DNA from 3 places in the Nocardiopsis sp. KDC1DS13DA1 genome. Region 3 is predicted to be linked to each of the others. Evidence: predicted binding sites of a transcription regulator. Region 3 holds the regulator's gene; each other region holds the start of a gene.
What was found. Region 3 encodes LexA, which represses DNA repair genes until DNA is damaged. Its sites were predicted from a motif close to TCGAACANNTGTTCGA; they were not measured.
Positions count from the first base shown of each region.

Region 1: uvrA (excinuclease ABC subunit UvrA) is a predicted target of LexA. The motif match lies at 4,151-4,166, and genes of this name have one in related genera.
Region 2: ACTVAJ_RS05720 (DUF6504 family protein) is a predicted target of LexA. The motif match lies at 1,714-1,729, and genes of this name have one in related genera.

Region 1 covers NZ_JBVMUY010000016.1:112,858-119,906, forward strand. Annotated here, with positions in the region: gene ACTVAJ_RS11740 (Rieske (2Fe-2S) protein) at 1-257, opposite strand, end outside; gene ACTVAJ_RS11745 (RDD family protein) at 402-1,016, opposite strand; gene uvrA (excinuclease ABC subunit UvrA) at 1,051-3,885, opposite strand; gene ACTVAJ_RS11755 (TerC family protein) at 4,243-5,268, opposite strand; gene ACTVAJ_RS11760 (glycosyltransferase family 4 protein) at 5,585-6,673, opposite strand; gene murJ (murein biosynthesis integral membrane protein MurJ) at 6,670-7,049, opposite strand, start outside.
Region 2 covers NZ_JBVMUY010000006.1:43,709-50,757, reverse strand. Annotated here, with positions in the region: gene ACTVAJ_RS05735 (SPFH domain-containing protein) at 1-33, shown strand, start outside; gene ACTVAJ_RS05730 (quinone oxidoreductase family protein) at 122-1,087, opposite strand; partial or broken gene ACTVAJ_RS05725 (protein kinase domain-containing protein) at 1,456-1,677, opposite strand; gene ACTVAJ_RS05720 (DUF6504 family protein) at 1,809-2,078, shown strand; gene ACTVAJ_RS05715 (GNAT family N-acetyltransferase) at 2,123-2,713, opposite strand; gene ACTVAJ_RS05710 (peptidoglycan recognition protein family protein) at 2,907-4,022, opposite strand; gene cobT (nicotinate-nucleotide--dimethylbenzimidazole phosphoribosyltransferase) at 4,523-6,877, shown strand.
Region 3 covers NZ_JBVMUY010000009.1:95,562-102,610, reverse strand. Annotated here, with positions in the region: gene ACTVAJ_RS06835 (hypothetical protein) at 1-430, shown strand, start outside; gene ACTVAJ_RS06830 (hypothetical protein) at 427-1,065, shown strand; gene ACTVAJ_RS06825 (alpha/beta hydrolase family protein) at 1,088-2,161, opposite strand; gene lexA (transcriptional repressor LexA) at 2,249-2,965, opposite strand; gene nrdR (transcriptional regulator NrdR) at 3,614-4,087, shown strand; gene ACTVAJ_RS06810 (vitamin B12-dependent ribonucleotide reductase) at 4,156-7,049, shown strand, end outside.

The DNA of each region.
Region 1 (7,049 bases), on a different contig from region 3:
TCGGTGACCTCCTGGACCGTGCAGCCGCCGTGCGTGCACGCCGCGCTGAAGGCGCGGTAGTCGCCCTCCTCGGGCTGGGTGACGACGAGCTTGCTGTCACTGAAGACCGCGCCACCGCCCACCGGGACGTCCGTGGTCTGTCCGACCACATGGCCGCGCCGCACGTCCTGCGGCTTGGGCGGCTCACCGCAGGCCGCGGCACCGGCCGTGACGGCCGCGGCCGCCCCCGCCGTCCCGAGCAGGCGGCGCCTGCTCATCCCGCACCCGCACGTTCTCTGACCGGACACGACCGAACGCTCCTCATCTGCACCGCTACGTTCAACACTACAAACTGTAGTAGGTGCTGGGGGCGGTCCCGACCAGGGGTGGCCCCACGCCCTCCGACACCCGCCGGGCGGGGGTCAGCTCACGTCGAGCACCACGGTTCCGGCGATCTTGTCGTGGATCCCCTGCTGGTTGGGCCGGTCCCAGGCGGCCATCCCCCCGGTGAGGAGGGCCAGGGGCATGACCGCCGTCCACCACAGCGCCCCGGGCAGGGCGAACAGCAGGACGGGCAGACCGAACAGGGCGGCCCGGACGGTCAGGGCCGCGAGGGGCACCGGGCCGAGGCGGCCCGCAGCGGCCGCCGGCGCCACCTTGACCCCCGCCAACCGCTTGCCGAGGGTCTGCTGCCAACGGGCCACCGCCAGGGTCTCGTAGCCGGTGTAGAGCACGAAGAACGTGACGACCAGGAAGTACCCGTAGCTCCGCGGACCGCTGCCGGACCCGCCCAGGAGGTTGAGCACCCCCAACCAGACCAGGGCAAGGACCAGGGCCACCAGCAGGGCGGGCAGCGCCACCGCCACCATGTCGACGGCGCGGGCCAGAACCCGCGACCACCAGGACGCCAGCGGGTACCGTCGCTCCCCCGGGTCCGAGGGCCCGGAGGCCTGGTGCCCCGGGCCTCCCGGGACTCCCCGGTACGGGTACCCCTCCCGGGGCGCTCTCCAGTGGGGGTCCGGGGGTGGCTGGTTCATACGGTGTCCGACCTCCTGGGCGGTTCGCCGGTGTTCAGAGCATCTTGGCCAGGAACTGACCGGTGTAGGACTCGGCGACCGCGGCGACCTCCTCGGGGGTGCCCTGGGCCACCACCCGGCCGCCGCCGGAGCCGCCCTCGGGGCCCATGTCGATGACGTGGTCCGCGGTCTTGATGACGTCGAGGTTGTGCTCGATGACGATCACCGTGTTACCGGTGTCGGTCAACCGGTTGAGCACCCCCAGCAGCTTACGGATGTCCTCGAAGTGCAGGCCCGTGGTGGGCTCGTCCAGAACGTACACCGTCCGGCCGGTGGAGCGCCGCTGGAGCTCGGCGGCGAGCTTGACCCGCTGGGCCTCACCGCCGGACAGGGTCGTGGCGGGCTGGCCCAGACGCACGTACCCCAGCCCCACGTCGGTGAGGGTCTGCAGGTGCCGGCGGATGGCGTTGATCGGCTCGAAGAACTCCAGGGCCTCGGCGATGGGCATGTCGAGCACCTCGGAGATGTTCTTGCCCTTGTACCGCACCTGGAGGGTCTCCCGGTTGTACCGGGCACCGTGGCACACCTCGCACGGCACGTAGACGTCGGGCAGGAACTGCATCTCGATCTTGAGCGTGCCGTCACCCGAGCACGCCTCGCACCGGCCGCCCTTGACGTTGAAGGAGAACCGGCCCGGCTGGTAGCCGCGCGTCTTGGCGTCGGTCGTCTGCGCGAAGAGCTTGCGGATGTGGTCGAAGACCCCGGAGTAGGTGGCCGGGTTGGAGCGCGGGGTACGGCCGATCGGGCTCTGGTCGACGTGGACGACCTTGTCGACCTTGCCGGTGCCGTTGACCCGCAGGTGGCGCCCGGGGACATCGCGCGCTCCGTTGAGCTCCTTGGCCAGGGCCTTGTACAGGATCTCGTTGACCAGCGTGGACTTGCCCGACCCGGACACACCCGTGACCGCGGTGAACACACCCAGGGGGAAGGTGACGTCGATCCCGTCGAGGTTGTTCTCACGCGCCCCGCGCACGACGAGCTCGTGCCCCCTGCCGAGGGGGCGGCGCGACTCGGGCAGCGCGATGGCGCGGCGCCCGGCCAGGTAGTCGCCGGTCATCGAGTCCGAGGCGGTGAGCAGCTCGTCCACGATGCCCGACACCACGACGTGGCCGCCGTGCTCGCCCGCGCCCGGGCCGATGTCCACGACCCAGTCGGCGGCGCGGATGGTGTCCTCGTCGTGCTCGACGACGATCAGCGTGTTGCCGATGTCGCGCAGCCGCTGCAGGGTCTCCAGCAGCCGCGCGTTGTCACGCTGGTGCAGGCCGATGGACGGCTCGTCCAGGACGTAGAGCACGCCGACCAGGCCCGATCCGATCTGGGTGGCCAGGCGGATGCGCTGGGCCTCACCGCCGGAGAGCGACCCGGCCGAGCGGGCCAGGGAGAGGTAGTCCAGACCGACGTCCAGCAGGAAGCCCAGGCGGGCGTTGATCTCCTTGAGCACCTGGGCGGCGATGACCATGTCCCGGTCCGACAGCCTGAGGTCGGCGAGGAAGGCGGCGCTCTGGCTCAGCGACATCTGCGCGACCTCGGCGATGGACCTCCCGCCGACCGTCACGGCCAGCACCACCGGCTTGAGGCGGGTTCCCTCACAGGTGGGGCAGGGGACCGTGCGCATGTAGCCCTCGAGCCGCTCACGGCCCCAGTCGCTCTCGGTCTCGGAGTGGCGCCGCTTGACCCAGGGGATGACGCCCTCGAACTCGGTGTAGTAGGAGCGGCTGCGCCCGTACCGGTTGCGGTAGGTCACGTGGACCTGGGTGTCGTGGCCCTCCAGGATGGCCTTGCGCACGCGGCGGGGCAGGCGCTCCCACGGGGTGTCCAGGTCGAAGCCGACGGCCTCGCCCAGGGCCGTGAGGATGCGGTCCCAGTACCCGGAGTTGGTGCCGCCCGTCCACGGGGAGATCGCCCCCTCGGCCAGGGTCTTCTCCGGGTCCGGCACGAGCAGGTCGGCGTCGACCTCCATCCGGGTGCCCAGGCCCGAGCAGTCCGGGCAGGCGCCGTAGGGGGCGTTGAAGGAGAACGAGCGCGGTTCGAGCTGTTCGAAGGACAGGTCGTCGTAGGGGCAGTACAGGTGCTCGGAGAAGACCTTCTCCCGCTCGGGGTCGTCCTCGGACAGGTCGACGAAGTCCAGGACGATGGTCCCGCCCGCGAGCTTGAGCGCGGTCTCCACCGAATCGGTGAGGCGGCCCCGGGCGGAGGCCTTGACGCTCAGGCGGTCCACGACGACGGCGATGTCGTGCTTGTCGTAGCGGCCGAGCTTGGGCGGCTCGTCCAGCCGCACGGCGGCGCCGTCGACGACGGCACGCGTGAAGCCCTTGCTCTGGAGGTCCTTGAAGAGCTCGACGTACTCGCCCTTGCGTCCGCGCACGACCGGGGCGAGCACCTGGAAGCGGGTGCCCTCGGTCATCTCCAGAACCCGGTCCACGATCTGCTGCGGGGTCTGCCGGGCGATCTCGCGGCGGCACTCGGGGCAGTGCGGCACGCCCACGCGCGCCCACAGCAGACGCAGGTAGTCGTACACCTCGGTGATGGTGCCGACGGTGGACCTGGGGTTGCGGCTGGTGGACTTCTGGTCGATGGACACCGCGGGCGAGAGCCCCTCGATGAAGTCGACGTCCGGTTTGTCCATCTGCCCCAGGAACTGGCGGGCGTAGGCCGACAGGGACTCGACGTAGCGCCGCTGCCCCTCGGCGAAGATCGTGTCGAAGGCCAGGGAGGACTTACCTGACCCGGACAGACCGGTGAACACGATCATGGAGTCGCGTGGCAGGTCGAGCGAGACGTCCTTGAGGTTGTGCTCGCGTGCTCCCCGGACTACCAGTTGTTCGACCATCGAGTGAGACATCCTTCGGCTTGGGCGCACAGGACGTGGACCTCGTCGCGCGACGTCGGCTGACCCGTGTGTGGACTTCGCGGTCCGGTGAACGGTCAATCGGCCGCCCCGGCCCGGGAACCGGGCTCGAAAGGGGGTGGGGAGGAGGACGCGGGGCCCGCGGTCCCTCCCGTCCGACAAGACTAACGACCACCGGTGGCGGTTTCTTCCACCTCGAGGAAGTGGTGGTGCCCGAACGGCTCAGCGTCGGACACCACCACTATAGACGAACAGGCGTTCGAATTCGGTTGTTTTCGAGAACCGGTCGTGTCCGACTCCCCCGGGAGGGGCAGACGGCGCCGCCCTCCCCGGCCGGGCTCAGGAACGGTCGGCCGTGGTGTCCCCCTCCGCCGCCGCCTCGACGGCGGAGTGCCGGCGCGCGTCGACGCGGGACTTGACCAGGCTGGCGACGATGGTGACCGCCATGAGGCCGATGATCACGGTCAACGAGGCGCCGATACCGATCTCCGGAGCGTGCACACCGTTCTCGTGCAGCGCGTGCAGGATCATCTTCACGCCGATGAAGACCATGATCGCGGACAGGCCCCAGCTGATGTAGACGAGCTTGTCCATGAGACCGGCCAGCAGGAAGTACAGCTGGCGCAGCCCCAGCAGCGCGAAGGCGTTGGCGGTGAAGACGATGTAGGCGTCCTGGGTGAGGCCGAAGATGGCCGGGATGGAGTCGACGGCGAAGACCAGGTCGACGACACCGATGGCGACGATGACCAGCAGCATCGGGGTCACGTGCCGCTTGCCGTCGAGCTTCACGGTCATGTGCGCGCCGTGGTAGTCGTCGGTGACCGGCCAGAACCGCTTGACCAGGCGCACCGCCGGGTTCTGGGTGAAGTCCTTCTCCTCCTCGTCGGCCTTCAGGTGGTCCCGGACGATCTTGTAACCGGTGTAGATGAGGAAGGCGCCGAAGAGGTAGAAGACCTCGCTCCAGGCGTTGATCACCTGCGCGCCGAGGATGATGAAGAAGCCGCGCATGACGAGCGCGATGACGATGCCGATGAGCAGGACCTCGTGCTGGTACTTCCTGGGCACCGCGAAGGCGCCCATGAGGAGGTAGAACACGAAGAGGTTGTCGACGCTCAGGCTCTTCTCGGTGATGAACCCGGCGAAGTACTCGGCGCCCGCGGTCGAACCGCCGAAGTACATCAGGCCGAAGCCGAACAGGATGGCCACACCCACGTAGAAGGCCGCCCACCAGGCGGCCTGGCGGACCCCGAACTCCTTGGGCCCGCTCTTCTTGCTCCAGGGGTGGTCGACGATGGCCAGGTCGATCGCCAGGACGGCGACCATGCCCAGGATGGTGACGGCCCATACCCACAGGGGAACGCTCACGGTCGGAAACTCCTCCGGTCGGTGCGCGCGGGAGCACTGCGCGCACGTCGAACTACCGGAGGTCTCTCCCGCTCGCCCGACGCCGGCGCGAACCGACGGAACCGGGAACACGACACTGTGCTCCGTGATGACGGCTCCGCCGCGACAGGGATACTCCCCTCACGTGAAATACAAGGGTACCGGGGCACACCTCATGACATGGGTGCACAACCCGACCCCTACCCAGCATGTCATCAAACACCCACGGACGGAAGCCGGTGGCGGGGTGGCGTTCACCATGCTCCGCGCCGGCGCCCCCCGGACCCCGCCGGCGGCATCAGACCCTGCGCCGCGCGACCGCCGCGTACAGCCCGTCGGCCGCCGCCACCGCGTCCTCCTCCGTGGGCAGGTCCCGGGCCGCCGCACGCGCGCGGGCGCGCAACGCCCCGGCCACCTCGGGTTCGTCCAACACCCGCCCGACCGCCGAGGCCAGGGCACACGGATCCTCCGGCGGCACCATGAGCACCGTCCCCGTGTACAGGTCCGGGATACCGCCCACACGCGTGGCCACGACCGGAAGCCCCGCCCGAAGCGCCTCCATGATCACCAGAGACGGCCCCTCCCACCGACTGGGCAGGCAGAACACGTCCGCCGCCGCCAGCAGGTCGGCCACGTCCGACCGGTGGCCGAGCATGCGCACGTCCGCCTTCAACTCGGCGGCCGTGTCGTGCAGCTCCCCCCACAACGGGCCGTCCCCCGCGATCGCCACCACCGGCTCGGGCCGCCGCTCGGCGATCGACGGCGCCGCCGCCAACAGCGTGTCCAACCCCTTCTGCTCGGCCAACCGACCGACGGTGAGCAGCAGCGGCCGCTCGGGGCGCACCGCCAGGTCGGCCCGCGTGGCCTCACGACCGTTCAGCGGCTCCCCGACCGGGGGCGCGGCCACCACCGCCATCCGGGCCTCACGCGCCCCGGCCGCACGCAACCGACGCACCAGATCGCCCGAGACCCCCAACACCACCTCCGCCCGCCGCGCCACGATCCGCTCCAGCACGGGGTAGGCCGAGGTCAGCGGCCCGGTCACCGACGGCGGCGCGTTGTGCGCCGTCACCACCAGCGGCGAGGCCCCCGCCAACGCGCACAGCGCCCCCGCCCGCATCCCGTGGGCGTGCACCACGTCCGCACCCGCGGCCAGGGCACCCAACCTCAGGACGGCCCCGGGATCGCCCAGCGACGGGGCGGCACCGATCGGGACCGGCGCGAACCGGATCCCCGCCGAGCTGAATCCGAACGCCCGGTCCGCCGAGACCGGCCCGAACACCGCCACCCGGTGTCCGCGCCCGCGCAACCCCTCGGCCAGCGACCGCACGTGCCGCCCGACCCCTCCGGTGCTGGTCCCCACGACCAGCGCGATCCTGCGGTTCACCGCTTCGCCCTCCTGCCCTCTCGTACGCTCCTGGCACGGGTGGCCACCGCCCGCGGCGCGGACGGGTCCACCAGCGCGGCCACGGCCGCGAACACCACCAGCCCGACCGATCCGGCCGCCACGGCCGAACCCGCCGCCCACCACACGTCGGCCACGGGCAGCACCGCCGCGACCGTACGGCCCGCGGACCACCCCGCGACACCACCCGCCAGGGACGCGACCACCGACCTGCCGACCCCGGCCAGCGCCCCGCGCCCGTGCGCGCGCACCGAAACCGCGCACAGCAGGACCGCCGCCAGGGTGAGCCCCACCGTGACCGACGCGCCCTGCGCCGCGATCGTCCACTCCGGGGGCACCGCCCACACCAGGACGACCG
Region 2 (7,049 bases), on a different contig from region 3:
GGCTCGATGCCCAACCCGCGTGAGGGGGCCTGAGCAGCGGCGGGGAGCCGAGGAAGCGCGGAGCCGGGAGGACCGGAGCCCCGGGAGGACCCGAGGGTCCCGGCTCTCCGGGGCCCGCGGATCAGACGAGCAGGAGTTTGCCCGTGGTCCTGCGGCCGGCGAGGTCGCTCTGGGCCCGCGCCGCCTCGGCCAGCGGGTAGCGTCCGCCGATCCGGACGTCCAGCCGTCCGGCCGCCAGCAGCCCGAACAGGTCGCGCGCCCGTCCCATCAGCTCCTCGCGCTCGGCCACGAAGGTCCCCAGGGACGGCCGCGTGAGGTACACCGACCCGGCCTGGGTCAACCGCAGCGGGTCCACGGGCGGCACCATCCCGCTGGACTGGCCGAACAGCGCCAGCACACCGCGCGGGCGCAGCGACGCCAGGCTCGCGTCGAAGGTGTCCCTGCCGACCCCGTCGTAGACCGCGGCGACCCCGCGGCCGTCGGTGAGGTCGCGTACCGCGTCGGCCACCGGGGTCCGGGTGTAGCGGATGACCTCGTCCGCTCCCGCTTCCCGGGCGAGCCGCTCCTTCTCCCCGGTGGACACGGTGCCGATGACCCGGGCGCCCCGCTCCTTGGCCAGCTGGGTGATGAGCAGGCCGGTTCCGCCCGCGGCCGCGTGCACCAGGACGGTGTCACCCTTCGCCACGGGGTACACGGAGTACGTCAGGTAGTGGGCGGTGAACCCCTGGAGGAGGAGCGCCGCCGCCTGCTCGTCGCGGACCCCGTCGGGGACCGGGACGACGACGGAGGCCCGGACGACCGCCCGGTCCGCGTAGCCGCCGGGGGCCATCGCCCATCCGACCCGCTGACCGACGGACAGGTCGCGCACACCCTCGCCCACGGCCGCGACGACACCGGCCGCCTCCATCCCGGGGACGTAGGGGAGGGGGACGTCGTACTGGCCCTCGCGCTGGTAGATGTCGATGAAGTTGACCCCGCGGGCGGTCACGTCGACCAGGACCTCGCCGGGGCCGGGTTCGGGAGCGTCCGCCTCGGTCAGCCGCAGTACCTCGGGGCCGCCGTGTTCCTCGATGACGATGGCGCGCACTGGTCCACTCCTTCGCTGGGTCCGACTGCCCGCATCATGCCAGCCGGACCCGGCGCCGTCGCGCACCGGTTCCCGGTTGGGGCCGGTTTTTCGGGACGGTCACCGGAGGGGGTGGTCGTCCGGGCGCCGGCAGGGTCGCGCACGACGGGGCGGGCCTCGGAGCGGGGAACGAGCGGCGGGCGCGGCCGAGGAGGGACCGTCCCTGACCTTCGGGCGCCCGGACACGGTCCGCAGCGCAGCGGAGGACCCGAAAAACGCGGCCTGGTCCTCGGTGAGGATCTCGTGCACGGAGAAGTGGGTGTAGAGCACGCCGAGCGGGCTGCTCCCGGGGCCTACCCGGGTCACGACCCCCGCCCGGTGCCTGCCCTCGGGCTCCTCCGCGTCGTCCGGGAGCGGGTCGTCCCGCCGTCCGTGGCGTCCAGCGCGCGGGCGGTGCCGAAGTCGATGACCTTGGGCCCGACGCCGGACAGCAGGGCGTTGGCGGGCTTGAGGTCGCGGTGGACCACCCCGGACCCGGGGATGGCGGTGAGCACCGCGGCGACCTCCAGGGCCAGACCCTCCAGGGTGCCGCCGGCCATCGGCCCGCCCGCGAAACGGTTCCCCGGACGCCCCGATTTCGCTAGTGTTAGAACACATGTTCGAACTCTGGTCCGTTCTTCCCCGGGCGGGCGGCCCGGTGCGTGTGTCGGAACGGGGGCGGTCGAGGGTGAGGGGAAGTGCGGTGGGACGGTACTACGGGGCGGAGGTCACGGTCGTCGAGGACGCCGGGCGTCCGGCCAGGTTCACCTGGAACGGCCGGGTGTTCGGGGTGCGCAGGATCCTCGACCACTGGGTGACCGTGCGCATGGACTGGAGTCCGGCCAGCGCGCCGCGGGCCCCCGAACGCCGCCACTGGCGGGTGGAGGCGGGAACCGCCCACTCCCAGGGGGTGTACGAACTGCGCCATGACACCGCGACCGGCGCGTGGCTGCTGTCCCGGGTCTGGGACTGATCCCCGGGTGGCGCGCGGCGCCCTCCGCCGGTGTCCGAGTCCGGTCAGCGGCCCAGGTCGGAGGGGACGAGGCTGTAGGCCGCCAGGTCGGTGCGGCCCTCGTGCAGCGGCATCGCGTTGCGCTCGACCCCCTCGAACACGAACCCGGCCTTCTCCGCCACCCTCCGCGACCCCGTGTTCCCGGTGGCGGCCTTGAGTTCCACGCGTTGGAAACCCTGGTCGATCGCCCAGCGTGATACCGCCACGACCGCCTCGGTCGCGAACCCGTGCCCCCGCGCCCGGGGGGAGACCACGTAGCCGACCTCGGTCCGCATCGAGGGCCAGTCCGTGCGCAGCAGGCTGATCGATCCCGCCAGGCGGCCCGTCCGCTTCTCCACGGCGGCCCAGTGCTGTCCGTCGCCGTCGGCCCGCAGGGCGGGGGCGAGCAGCCGACACCACCGCTCGGCGTTCTCGCGCGTGTAGGGGACGCCGGGTTCGGGGAGCGGCACCCACCTCTGGAGGCCGGGGTCGGCGTAGGTCAGGTGGACGTCGTCGATGTCGTCCTCGACGAACGCGCGCAGTCGCAGCCGTTCCGTCTCCAGGATCACGGAGGGCAGGGTGCGCCTGGCGGGGGAGGTCGGTGGGGTGTCGGGCATGGGTGCGGCGGGTCCTCGGTCGTCGGATGATGCGCACACCCTAATGCGCGGGAAACGGCACTCGGTCACCAGAATGATCTACGTCGTAAAGGCGGCATGGCTGTTCCGGTGCGCAGGGGCGGGGGAGCCTCCCGAGAGTGGTGCCCCGCCCCCGGGGCTCCCCCGCCCGTCATGCGCCCGTCCCGACGGAGGGTCAGGCCCGGCCGCGGATGACCCGCTGGCGGATCTCGGTATCGAACACCGCGGAGAACGCGTTGCCCGGGCACTCGGTGTCCAGCCAGTCGCGGTGGCGCGAGATCGTCCGGGCCGGTGTCGTCGCGCCGGTACCCGGGTGGACGTACTCGATCTCCGCGGCCGGGTCCACCCCCGACACCGCGCACAGCACGCGCAGGACGTTGACGAGGGAGTCCCGCGCGGCCCGGGTGGGCAGCTCGTCGGTGAAGTCACCGAGCAGGCACACACCGATGTTGCCGTGGTTGAACGTGTAGGCGTGCCCGGCCGTCACCGACTCGGCCCGGCCCGGCCGGGGCCACCCGGAGAAGACCGGCACCCCGTCCCCGCCCGAGTGGCGGCCCTCGTAGACCGTGCCGTCGGGGGCGATGAGCGCGTGGTAGCCGATGTCCCCCCACGCCAGCTCGACCGCGTGCAGGTGGTAGACGGCCCGCACGTCGGCGGCGTGGTCGCCGGTGGTCGCCAGCGCGGTGTGGTGCACGGTGAGCGCCTGTACGGGGTGGAACTCGGCGGGCCAGAGGTCGTTGCCCTCGTCGTCGAAGCGGTACGACTCGTCGGCACCCCAGCCCGAGCGGGTCACGAACCGCGCGGACGGGCGCCCGGAGGAGCCGCCCAGGGTCTGGTAGCCGTCGCCCTCCGCCGACAGCGACGTGCGCGCCGGGCCGTCGAACCGCAGCGCCTCCCCGTCGCTCAGGTTCAGGGCCGTCGTCCTGGCTCCGCCGCGCACCTCGTAGCCGGTGGCCCCCTCAGGGGCGCGGACGAGGGCGGAGGAGTCGGGGTCCCGGTCGTCCCGGCCCGAGGTGTGCAGGTGCAGGGGTTCCCAGGGGCCGAGGCCGCCGCCCGTCTCGAAGCGGATCGCCGGTTCGGCCGCGGCCGTCGCGGGTCGGGTCACGGTCACCACGTCGAAGCGGGTGTCCGGCCGGACGAGGCCGCCGGTCTCCGGGGACGGCTCGGCGATCACACGGGGGATCTCCAGGGCCGTGTCGGCCATGGCGGGGCCGCGCGCGGGCAGCGCGGTGCCGAGCGCGGTCAGGCCCGCGAGGGCGGTGGAACCGGTGAGGAATGAGCGGCGTCGCATACGTCGTCCTTCTCGTGGGTGCAGGTCTGGGGGTCCCGTCGGCGGTGGGGGCGGACGCTGGGTGTCAGTCGTCCGGCGCCGGGGCGGGAGCGGGTTCTTCCCGGGGCCGGGGAAAGTGCGCACAGCCTTGCACAGGCCCGTTCCCGTAGGGGTTTCGGCGCGCCGAATCGGCTGTCGGAACCGGTTCGGCGACCGGACGCCGGTTCGTTCCCGCGCGGTGCGCTCGGGGACGGAATCCGTGGCCAGGTGGGCCGGGCGCGGTCCTCCGGGGCGGGGTTCGGGTGGAGCGCCTCCGGATCCGTCGGGGGTGCCGTCGGCGCCGACGGTGTTCCGGAGCGGGTTCTGACAGAGTTGGTACGCATGTGGTCCTTGGGGGAGTCGGGAAGGTCAGCCCTGGTGGGGACCCGGGTGAACGGAACAAACGTCGCGGACTACGCTTACGGGTCTATGTCGGATCAGGTGGACAACGGGTAGTCGACACACCTCTTCGGGGAGCGATCATGACCAACGGTGACCGCGAGTCGGCCCGGCGCGACGGCGACCGGGGGGACTCCCGGGAGCAGAGCGGGCAGGGCGCCTCGGAGCTCGGCGGCCTCCTGGAGGGACTGCCCGAGTCGGGGCGCGGAGCCCAGCCGAGCCGCGGCGGGGGGACGAATCCGTTCCGCCAGTCCTCGCGGCCGTCCGCCCCGGCGCCCGCCGCCTCCGCGCCCACGGAACCGATTCCGGCGGTGGCCGAACCCGACCCGGCGGAGCACGGGGCGGACGCGGCGCGGCCCCCGGCGGAGTCCGGCTCCGCGCCGCCGGAGGAGGCGGTGACGGCCGACGCCGCTCCGGAGGCGGCGGACGACCGGCCCAGCCCCAACGTCATCCCCTTCCGGGGCGGGGACCGGACCCCGTCCCGCGACCAGGGGCGCGACCAGGGGCGCCTCCCGGACCCGGTGCCCGCCGCCGAACCACCCGCGCGAACCACCGCACCAGGACCCGCGGACCCGCGTTCCACGACCACCGAAGCGGAGCAGAGCAACACCGTGCACGCACAGCAAGCAGCCGAGCCCCGCCCGGAGCCCGGGCGCACCGGTCCGCGTCCCCAGGCCGCCCCGGCGCCCGCCGCCTCCGGCCCCCGGGTCGACCACTCCTACGGCGGCCCCGAGCGCGCCGCCGTCTACCGGGCCATCAACGAGCGCCGCGACGTGGTCGGGGGCTTTCGTCCCGACCCGGTTCCCGACGACGTCCTCATGCGTGTCCTGGAGGCCGCCCACCAGGCGCCCAGCGTCGGCGACGCGCGTCCCTGGGACTTCCTCGTCATCGACGACCCCGCCGTGCGGGCCCGCGTGCGCGACCTGGCCGAGGCCGAGCGCGACGACCACACGCGCGCGCTGCCCGGCGACCGTGCCCGGACACTGGCCGGGCTGAAGGTCGAGGCGATCGCCGGGGCCCCGCTCAACATCGCCGTCACCGTCGACCCCTCGCGCGGCGGCCGCCACGCCCTGGGCCGCCACGCCCAGCCGTTGAGCTCCGGGTACTCGCCCGCGCTCGCCGTGGAGAACCTCTGGCTGGCCGCGCGGGCCGAGGGGCTCGGAGTCGGCTGGATCAGCCACGTCGACGAGCGCGACGTCGCCCGTGCCCTCGACCTCCCCTCGCACCTGGAGGTGGTCGCCTACCTCTGCGTGGGCTACGTCGAGGACTTCTCCGCCGGGCCGGGGGCCGCGGCCCCCGGCCCGGCGGCTGGGCGCCCCCTGTCCTGGGCGGTGCACCGCGATCGCTACGGCCGCCGCGGTCTGCCCGGCCAGGAGCCCACGAGCCTGCTGGAGGAGACCATCGCCGCCATCGGAGCGCTGAACACCCGCGCGGTGGAGGAGGCCAGGGACCGGCAGAACCGCATGACCAAGCCGCAGGGCTCCCTCGGGGTCCTGGAGGAGGTGTCGGTCCGGCTCGCCGGGCTGGCGGGCGTGTGCCCGCCGCCGATCCCCGAGCCGGTCGCGGTCGCGGTGTTCGCCGGCGACCACGGTGTGCACGCGCAGGGGGTGACCCCGTGGCCGCAGGAGGTCACGACCCAGATGGTGCACAACTTCCTCGCCGGGGGCGCGGTGGTCAACGCCTTCGCCGCGCAGGTCGGCGCGGAGGTCACGGTCGTGGACGTGGGCGTGGCCGGGGACCTGCCCCGGGCCGCGGGCCTGCTGCCCCGCAAGGTGGCGCGCGGCACCGCCGACCTCACCCGGGGCCCGGCGATGACCCGGGAGCAGGCCCTCCAGGCGCTGGAGGGCGGTATCGAGGTCGCGCGGGACCTGGTGTCGGCGGGCAACCGCTGCCTGGTCACCGGGGACATGGGTATCGCCAACACGACGCCGGCCGCCGCGCTGGTGTGCGCGTTCACCGGGGCCGAGCCGCAGGACGCCACCGGTCGGGGGACCGGTGTGGACGACGCGACCTTCGAGCACAAGGTGTCCGTGGTGCGGCGCGCCCTGGCGGCCAACCCCGTGGACCCGGCGGACCCGATCGGCACCCTCGCGGCCCTGGGCGGGCTGGAGCACGCGGCCCTGGCCGGGTTCGTCCTGGGCGGTGCCGCCCTGGGGGTTCCGGTCCTGCTCGACGGGGTCATCGCGGGGTCGGCCGCGCTCGCCGCCGCGGCCATCTCCCCGGAGGCGGTCCAGGCGTGCTTCGCCGGACACCGCTCCAGTGAGCCCGGGCACGCGCTCGCCCTGGCCCACCTGGACCTGCGTCCGCTGGTGGACCTGGAGATGCGGTTGGGGGAGGGGTCGGGCGCCCTGTTGGCGCTGCCAATCCTCCAGGCGTCGGCCCGCGTCCTGCGCGACGTGGCGACCTTCGACGACGCGGGTGTGTCCGCCCTCGGCTGAGGGGCCGGTTCCCGAGGGGGCCGTGCCTGGCCGCGCCGCCGCTGGGTGCGGCCGGGTTCACATCGCGTGAACTCGCCGGTTTACTCGGGTGTAATACCGCTTTGACAAGGTGGTTCACACCATCGCGAAACATCGCCGGCGGCGCGATGGAGGAGCATCCGCGCACCCCGCC
Region 3 (7,049 bases):
CGCGGTCGAGGAGGCCCTGCCCGGTGCGGTGCCCGAGGCCGTCGAGTCCGGTCCGCGGCCGGGCGGCGACAACGCCGTGTGCACGTGGAGTTCGCTGGGCGCCGCCGATGACCCGGGTGTGCTGCGGGTGGAGTTCTCCGCTCTGTTCACCGACACCTCCGGCGAAGAGCCCGTCGCAGGCACCGAACAGGCCGAACGGGCCCTGGCCGCCCTGGTACCACCGGCGAGCGAGGGAGTACGGCTCCCGTCGGACGTCGGGGGGCGCGTGTGGGCGGACGAGGCACGGGGCACCGCCGACCTGGCCTTCACCACCGACAACCTGCTGGTCCGGGTGGCCTACTCCGGTGTCTCCGGGGACGGGCCCGCCGACCGTGAGGACGCGCGTGAGCTGACCGTGCGCGTCGCGGAGCAACTCGTGGAGGCGCTGTGATCCCTCAGGCCCCCCGTCCGCCCGTCCCGGCGACGCAGCCCCAGAGCCGGGGGTGCGCGGTCGTCGGTGTCACGGCCCTGGCCTTGGTGGTGGTCCTGCTCATCGCCGGAGGCGTGTGGTTCGCCCTCAACCGCGAGTCCCTGGAGTCGGGTGACTTCGAGGCCGCACCGGAGTGCGCGTCGGGGGAGACCGAGGTCCTCGACGCCGCGGTCCCCTCGCACACCCTGGAGATCCAGGAGCCGCTCGGCGGCCAGCAGGACGCGTTCGGTACCGGCTGGCAGTGCCGGTGGGCCACCCCGGCGGGGCCGGGGGAGGCGGTGCCGTCGTTCGCGACTCTGGTGATGGTGGCCGCGCCCAACCCCGGCGGGATCGAGACGGCCACCGAGAACCTGCGGAACACCACCGCGAACCAGGACACGACCGCCGTGGACGGTGTCGGCGACGAGGCGGTCTCCTGGACCGACGAGTCCGACTTCCCGTTCGCCTGTGTGGGCGCCCGCGTGTCCAACCTGTACGTGGAGACCTGCTACGGCGCCGCCGCCGACTACGGTGTCGCGCGCGCGGCGGAGGCGCAACGAGGGGTGCAGACGGCCGAGGAGCTCGCCCGCGCCGTGGTCGCCGAACTGCCCGCCTGACCGGGGTGCCCGGCGGGGACGGTCACCAGGCTCGGTCGAGGAACTCCTCCAGGGCCGGGGCGACCTCCGGGGCGAAGGGTCGGTCGGCGTCGAGTACGGCGGCACCGGGCTCGTCCCTGAACTCACGGAACACGTGGTCGGCGCCGGGGACGTCGACGCGTTCGGCGTCGGCGAACCCGGTCATGAGGCGGTCCACGTCCGACCGGGTGATCTGGGCGTCCTGGTCGCCCCACAGCACCAGCACCGGTGTGCCCTCGGGGACGTCCCGGGCCAGTTCCACGGGGTCGAAGGCGTCGATCCAGGACAGGAAGGCCGCGTTCTGCTCGGAGTAGACGTTCTCCAGAGCGGATGACAGGCCGTCGGGCAGGGTGCGCCCGCCGCGCAGAGCAGCACGTCCCGCCCGGGCGTCGGAGAGCAGCTCGACGCTGTCGACCTCACCGAGCTGTTCGCGCGCCTCGGCCACGCGGACCCTCTCGGTGAGCTGGCGGTCGATGAGGTCCAGGTAGCGGGTTCCGGGTGGGGCTGCCAGGACCAGAGCGGGTGAGGCGGCCACGAGTTCGTGGGCGCGCAGGGCGAACAGGGCGCCCTCACTGTGCCCGACGACGGCGGTGCGCTCGGGGTCCACCTCGGACTGGGCGAGCAGCTCCTCGTAGGCGGCGGCCACCTGGCGGTCGAACACCTCGGGGGCGACCGGCTCGTCCGGGTCGAGGCCACCCAGTCCCGTCTCGCCGCTGCCGAGTTTGTCGTAGCGCAGCGAGGCGACCCCGGCCTCGGCCAACACCCGGGCGAGGTTGAGGTTGGTGTCGGCGTCGGGACGCGCCGACGCGTTCCCGTCCCGGTCGGTGGGGCCGCTGCCGGAGATGATGAGCGCGCCGGGCACCGTACCGACGGTTCCCGGGGGCGCGGTGAACGTCGCGAACACCTCCTCGCCGTCCACGGTGAACGACAGGTCCCGGGCCGATCCGTTGACTCCGGGCGGCGGGATCGGGGGAGCCTCGCCGGAGCAGGCGGTGGAGAGCAGGAGGCCGACGGTCGCGCCGACGGCGGCGAGCGTCCGCCAGCGGCCGTGTGCGGGGGAGGCGGTGGGTGTGGGCACGCTTCTCAGCTTAGGGCGTGCGCGGCAAGCACGTGTTCCGCCGCGCGACCGGCCCGTCGCCGACAGGCGGACGGGCCGGGGAGCGGGTCAGACGCGGCGCATGACCGTGACGACCTTACCGAGGATGGTGGCGTTGTCTCCGTTGATGGGCTCGTAGGCCTCGTTGCGGGGCAGGAGCCACACGTGGCCGTCCTCCTCGCGGCGCAGCACCTTGACGGTGGCCTCGTCGTCCAGCAGGGCGGCCACGATGTCGCCGTTGTTGGCGTCCTGCTGCTGGCGGACCACGACCATGTCGCCGTCGGTGATGGCGGCCTCCGTCATCGAGTCACCGACCACGGTGAGCATGAACAGCCGCCCCTCGCCGACCAGTTGGCGGGGGAGGGACAGCACGTCCTCCACGGACTCCTCGGCGAGGATCGGACCGCCCGCGGCGATCCGGCCGAGGAGCGGCACGGCGGCGGCGCGTGCGGCGTCGGCGGTGAACTCCGGGCGGTCCGCCTGCGCACCGGACGGGCGGCCGGGGGTGCGCAGTTCGACGGCGCGTGGGCGGTTCTGGTCGCGGTGCAGGTAACCCTTGCGCTGGAGCACCTTGAGCTGGTGCGCCACGCTGGAGGGGCTGGACAGGCCGACCGCGTCGCCGATTTCCCTTATCGAGGGCGGGAAACCGCGTTCCCGTACGTAGCGCTGGATACAGTTCAGCACGCTCTGCTGACGCGCCGTGAGTTTGGGAGCGTCGGGCGTCGGCCCGCCCGCGTCGCCCACGGGCGAGAGGACGGTGGTGGTTCCGGGGTTCTCCTCCGGCACGGCCGGGCCTCCTCGGCGTTCGGTTCGGTCAGGGCCTGCTTGTGTGACTGGCCACGTCCGATCCGCGACCGCGCCGACCCGTGGGCCCACGTGATGGCGAAACCGGAGTGAAATCAACGTCAACATTAGTCGTTGCGGACGGTGATATCAAACAAGCGTTCGAGGGGTCGGACAATTGCGCACGCGTTTTCGCGGTCAATTCCCGGCCTCCACTTACGTGTACACGTGTACCCGTGCCGGTGTCCCGGGAATGCGTCAACAGAGTGTGTCCGTGTCCCCCGGGGTTCGCCGTTTCCCGCCGGGGTTCGCGCGCCGACCCCGGCGGGCGCGATGATGGCGACTCCCGGGTGCCCTGTGCCTCGGCGGCCGAACGGCGCGCCGGCGCTATCCTGGGAGGCGGATTTCGGGCGGCCCGGTCCACCGTCCGCGGGCCGTCCGCCGCCCCCCTCCCCCTCCGTGTTCCGGCTGTCCGGGCCCCTGCCTGCGGCCGCCCGGGCGTGCGTGGAGCGCGCGTACGTCCAAGGTTGCGCCGCCATGCGTGGGCGTCTAGGTTCGACCACAACATCTGGGTGTGTCGGGGAGGTTGTCGTCCAGAAGTTGTGGTTAAGTGGACGTGCGGGTCGTCGCGAGGGAAGCAGGTGAACAGGGATGCATTGTCCGTTCTGCCGCCATCCGGACACCCGGGTGATCGACAGCAGGTCCACCGACGACGGTGCGGCCATCCGCCGCCGACGGTCCTGCCCCGTGTGTGAGCGCAGGTTCACCACCCAGGAGACCGTCCTCCTGATGGTCGCCAAACGCTCCGGGGTCACCGAGCCCTTCAGCCGTACCAAGGTCATCGCCGGGGTGCGCCGGGCCTGCCAGGGCAGACCCGTCTCCGAGGACGCCCTGGCCAAGCTCGGGCAGCGGGTCGAGGAGGAGATCCGCAGCCGGGGCATGGCCGAGGTCCCCGCACACGAGATCGGACTGGCCATCCTCGGGCCCATGCGCGAACTCGACGAGGTCGCCTACCTGCACTTCGCCAGTGTCTACCGCGGCTTCGAGAGCCTGGCCGACTTCGAGGCCGAGATCGCCAGCCTGCGTCAGGACCACGAGGCCGGGCCCGGCGCGGACGGGGAGTAACACCACCACCTCCACCGCATGGCCCGGCCCGGGCCGGGCCGTCGACGCGTTCTCAGGGGGATGCCGTCATGACGGAGAACACGAGTGACCGGACGGGACGCGGGGGACTCGGGATGGGGCGTGTCCTCACCACACCCGGTGTCCATCCGTACGACACCCTCGAATGGGAACGCCGCGACGTCGTCATGACCAACTGGCGCGACGGAACGGTCAATTTCGAGCAGCGCGGTGTGGAGTTCCCCACCTCGTGGTCGATGAACGCCACCCAGATCGTGGCGAGCAAGTACTTCCGGGGGGCGCTGGGAACCCCCGAACGCGAGTGGAGCCTCAAACAGGTCGTCGACCGCGTCGTGGGTGCCTACACCGAGGCCGGCCGCTCGCACGGTTACCTCGCGGGAGACGAGGACGCCCAGACCTTCGACCACGAACTCAAGTACGCGCTCGTCCACCAGCTCTTCAGCTTCAACTCGCCGGTCTGGTTCAACGTCGGCACGACCTCACCGCAGCAGGTCTCGGCGTGCCAGCCCCGCGGTGCGAGGGTGAGTACACCGGCCGGGCTCGTCCCCATCGGCGAACTGGTGGACGACGACGCGGTCGGAACCAAGGTCTACGACGGACACGGCCTGACCCGTGTCGTCGCGACCAGGGCCAACGGGACCAAGCAGGTCCTGCGCCTGCACACCGGGGCAGGGCACCCGCTCGACGTCACCGAGGACCACCTGGTGTGGCGGAGCGGCGGGAGCGGTCCGTCCCGGGGACGCTTCGTACCCGCGGGGGAACTCCGGCCGGGTGACCTCCTCCAGTGGCACAGGAGGGGCTCCCACGGTGAATCCGAGATCCGTCCGGGTGACATCGCCCAGGCCGCTCTTGCGGGCTGGCTCCAGTGCGCCGGATCCGTCGTTTGGTACGGGGGGACCGACCGGTCACCCACCATCGAGGCGACGACCGCCACCCCGTCGGAGCTGGAGTGGGTGACCGCCGCGCTCGACGAGGTCCTTCCGGAAGCGCAGCGTGGGGAAACCCCCGTCACGGACCGCGGCCGGTCCCCGGACCGCCGACGCACACGCTCGTACGGAACGGGTCTGGGCGGGTTCGTCGAGAGGTGGGGGCTGCGTACGCGCGGCGCCGACACGGCGGTCCCGCCCTTCCTGTTCACCGCTCCGCTGCCGGTCGTGCGCGCGTACCTGCGCAGCGTCTTCCAGACCGGGGGCGGTGCCGCGGACCGGGAACGCCCGACGCCCGTCGGCCTGGACATGCCCTCCGAGGAGTTCGTCCGGGGGGTCCAGAGGCTCCTGTTCCGTTTCGGAGTCCTCTCCCGTGTGCGCAGGAGGGTGGAGCGGGGGCAGAGCCGCCGTGACCTCTGGTCGCTGGGCATACCGGCTCCGGGGGACCGGAGCGCCTTCCACGCGGAGATCGGTTTCGTCGACGGGGCCGGGCCGCCGGAACCGGAGCCCGGCCCCGAACGCCCCGGTGGGGCGGCGGGCGCGACGGAGCATCTCGAAGTCTCCCGTGTCGAGTGCCTCGGGCCGATGGAGGTCTACGACATCCAGACCGAGAGCGGTGAGTACCTCTCGGAGAACATCCGCGTGCACAACTGCTTCATCCTCTCCGTCGACGACACCATGGAGTCGATCCTGGACTGGTACAAGGAGGAGGGGATCATCTTCAAGGGCGGCTCCGGCGCGGGTGTGAACCTGTCCCGTATCCGCTCCAGCCGGGAGCCGCTCTCCTCCGGCGGTACGGCCTCGGGTCCGGTCTCCTTCATGCGCGGTGCCGACGCCTCGGCCGGGACGATCAAGTCCGGCGGCGCCACCCGCCGGGCCGCCAAGATGGTCGTGCTGGACGTCGACCACCCCGACATCGAGGAGTTCGTCGAGACCAAGGCGCACGAGGAGCACAAGATCCGCGCCCTGCGCGACGCGGGATTCGACGTGGACCTGGGCGGCGCCGACATGTTCAGCGTCCAGTACCAGAACGCCAACAACTCGGTCCGGGTCTGCGACGCGTTCATGCGCGCGGTCGAGGACGGCTCCGACTTCGGCCTCACCTCCCGTACCACGGGCGAGGTCATCGCCACCGTCGACGCCGGGGAGCTGTTCCACCGCATGGCCCGTGCCGCCTGGGAGTGCGCGGACCCGGGCATCCAGTACGACGGTGCCATCCAGGACTGGCACACCAACCCGGAGACCGGCCGGATCAGCGCCAGCAACCCGTGCTCCGAGTACCTCTCCCTGGACGACTCCTCCTGCAACCTCGCCTCGATCAACCTGCTGAGGTTCCTGCGCGAGGACGGCACCTTCGACGTGGGGACGTTCACCCGCCTCACGGAGCTGGTGTTCACGGCGATGGACATCTCCGTCGCCTTCGCCGACTTCCCCACGGAGAGGATCGGGGAGACCACCCGCGCCTACCGCCAGCTCGGCATCGGCTACGCCAACCTCGGCGCCCTGCTGATGGCCACCGGCCACGCCTACGACTCCGACGGCGGACGCGCCGTCGCCGCCGCGATCACCTCGCTCATGACGGCGACCGCCTACCGCCGCAGTGCCGAACTGGCCGGGGCGGTCGGCCCCTACGCCGGGTACGAACGCAACGCGCGGGCGCACCGGCGGGTCATGCGCAAACACGCCGCCGCCAACGACGACCTGCGCACCGTCACCGCGCTGGAGGAGCCGATCCACGAGGCGGCCACCCGGGAGTGGTCGGAGTGCCTGCGTCTGGGCGAGCGGTACGGCTGGCGCAACGCCCAGGCGAGCCTGCTCGCACCCACCGGGACCATCGGCTTCATGATGGACTGCGACACCACCGGCATCGAGCCGGACTTCTCCTTGGTCAAGTTCAAGAAGCTGGTCGGCGGCGGGTCGATGCGGATCGTCAACCAGGCCGTCCCGCGCGCCCTGCGGACCCTGGGTTACCAGGACGAGCGGATCGAGGCCATCGTCGGGTACGTGTCCGAGCACGG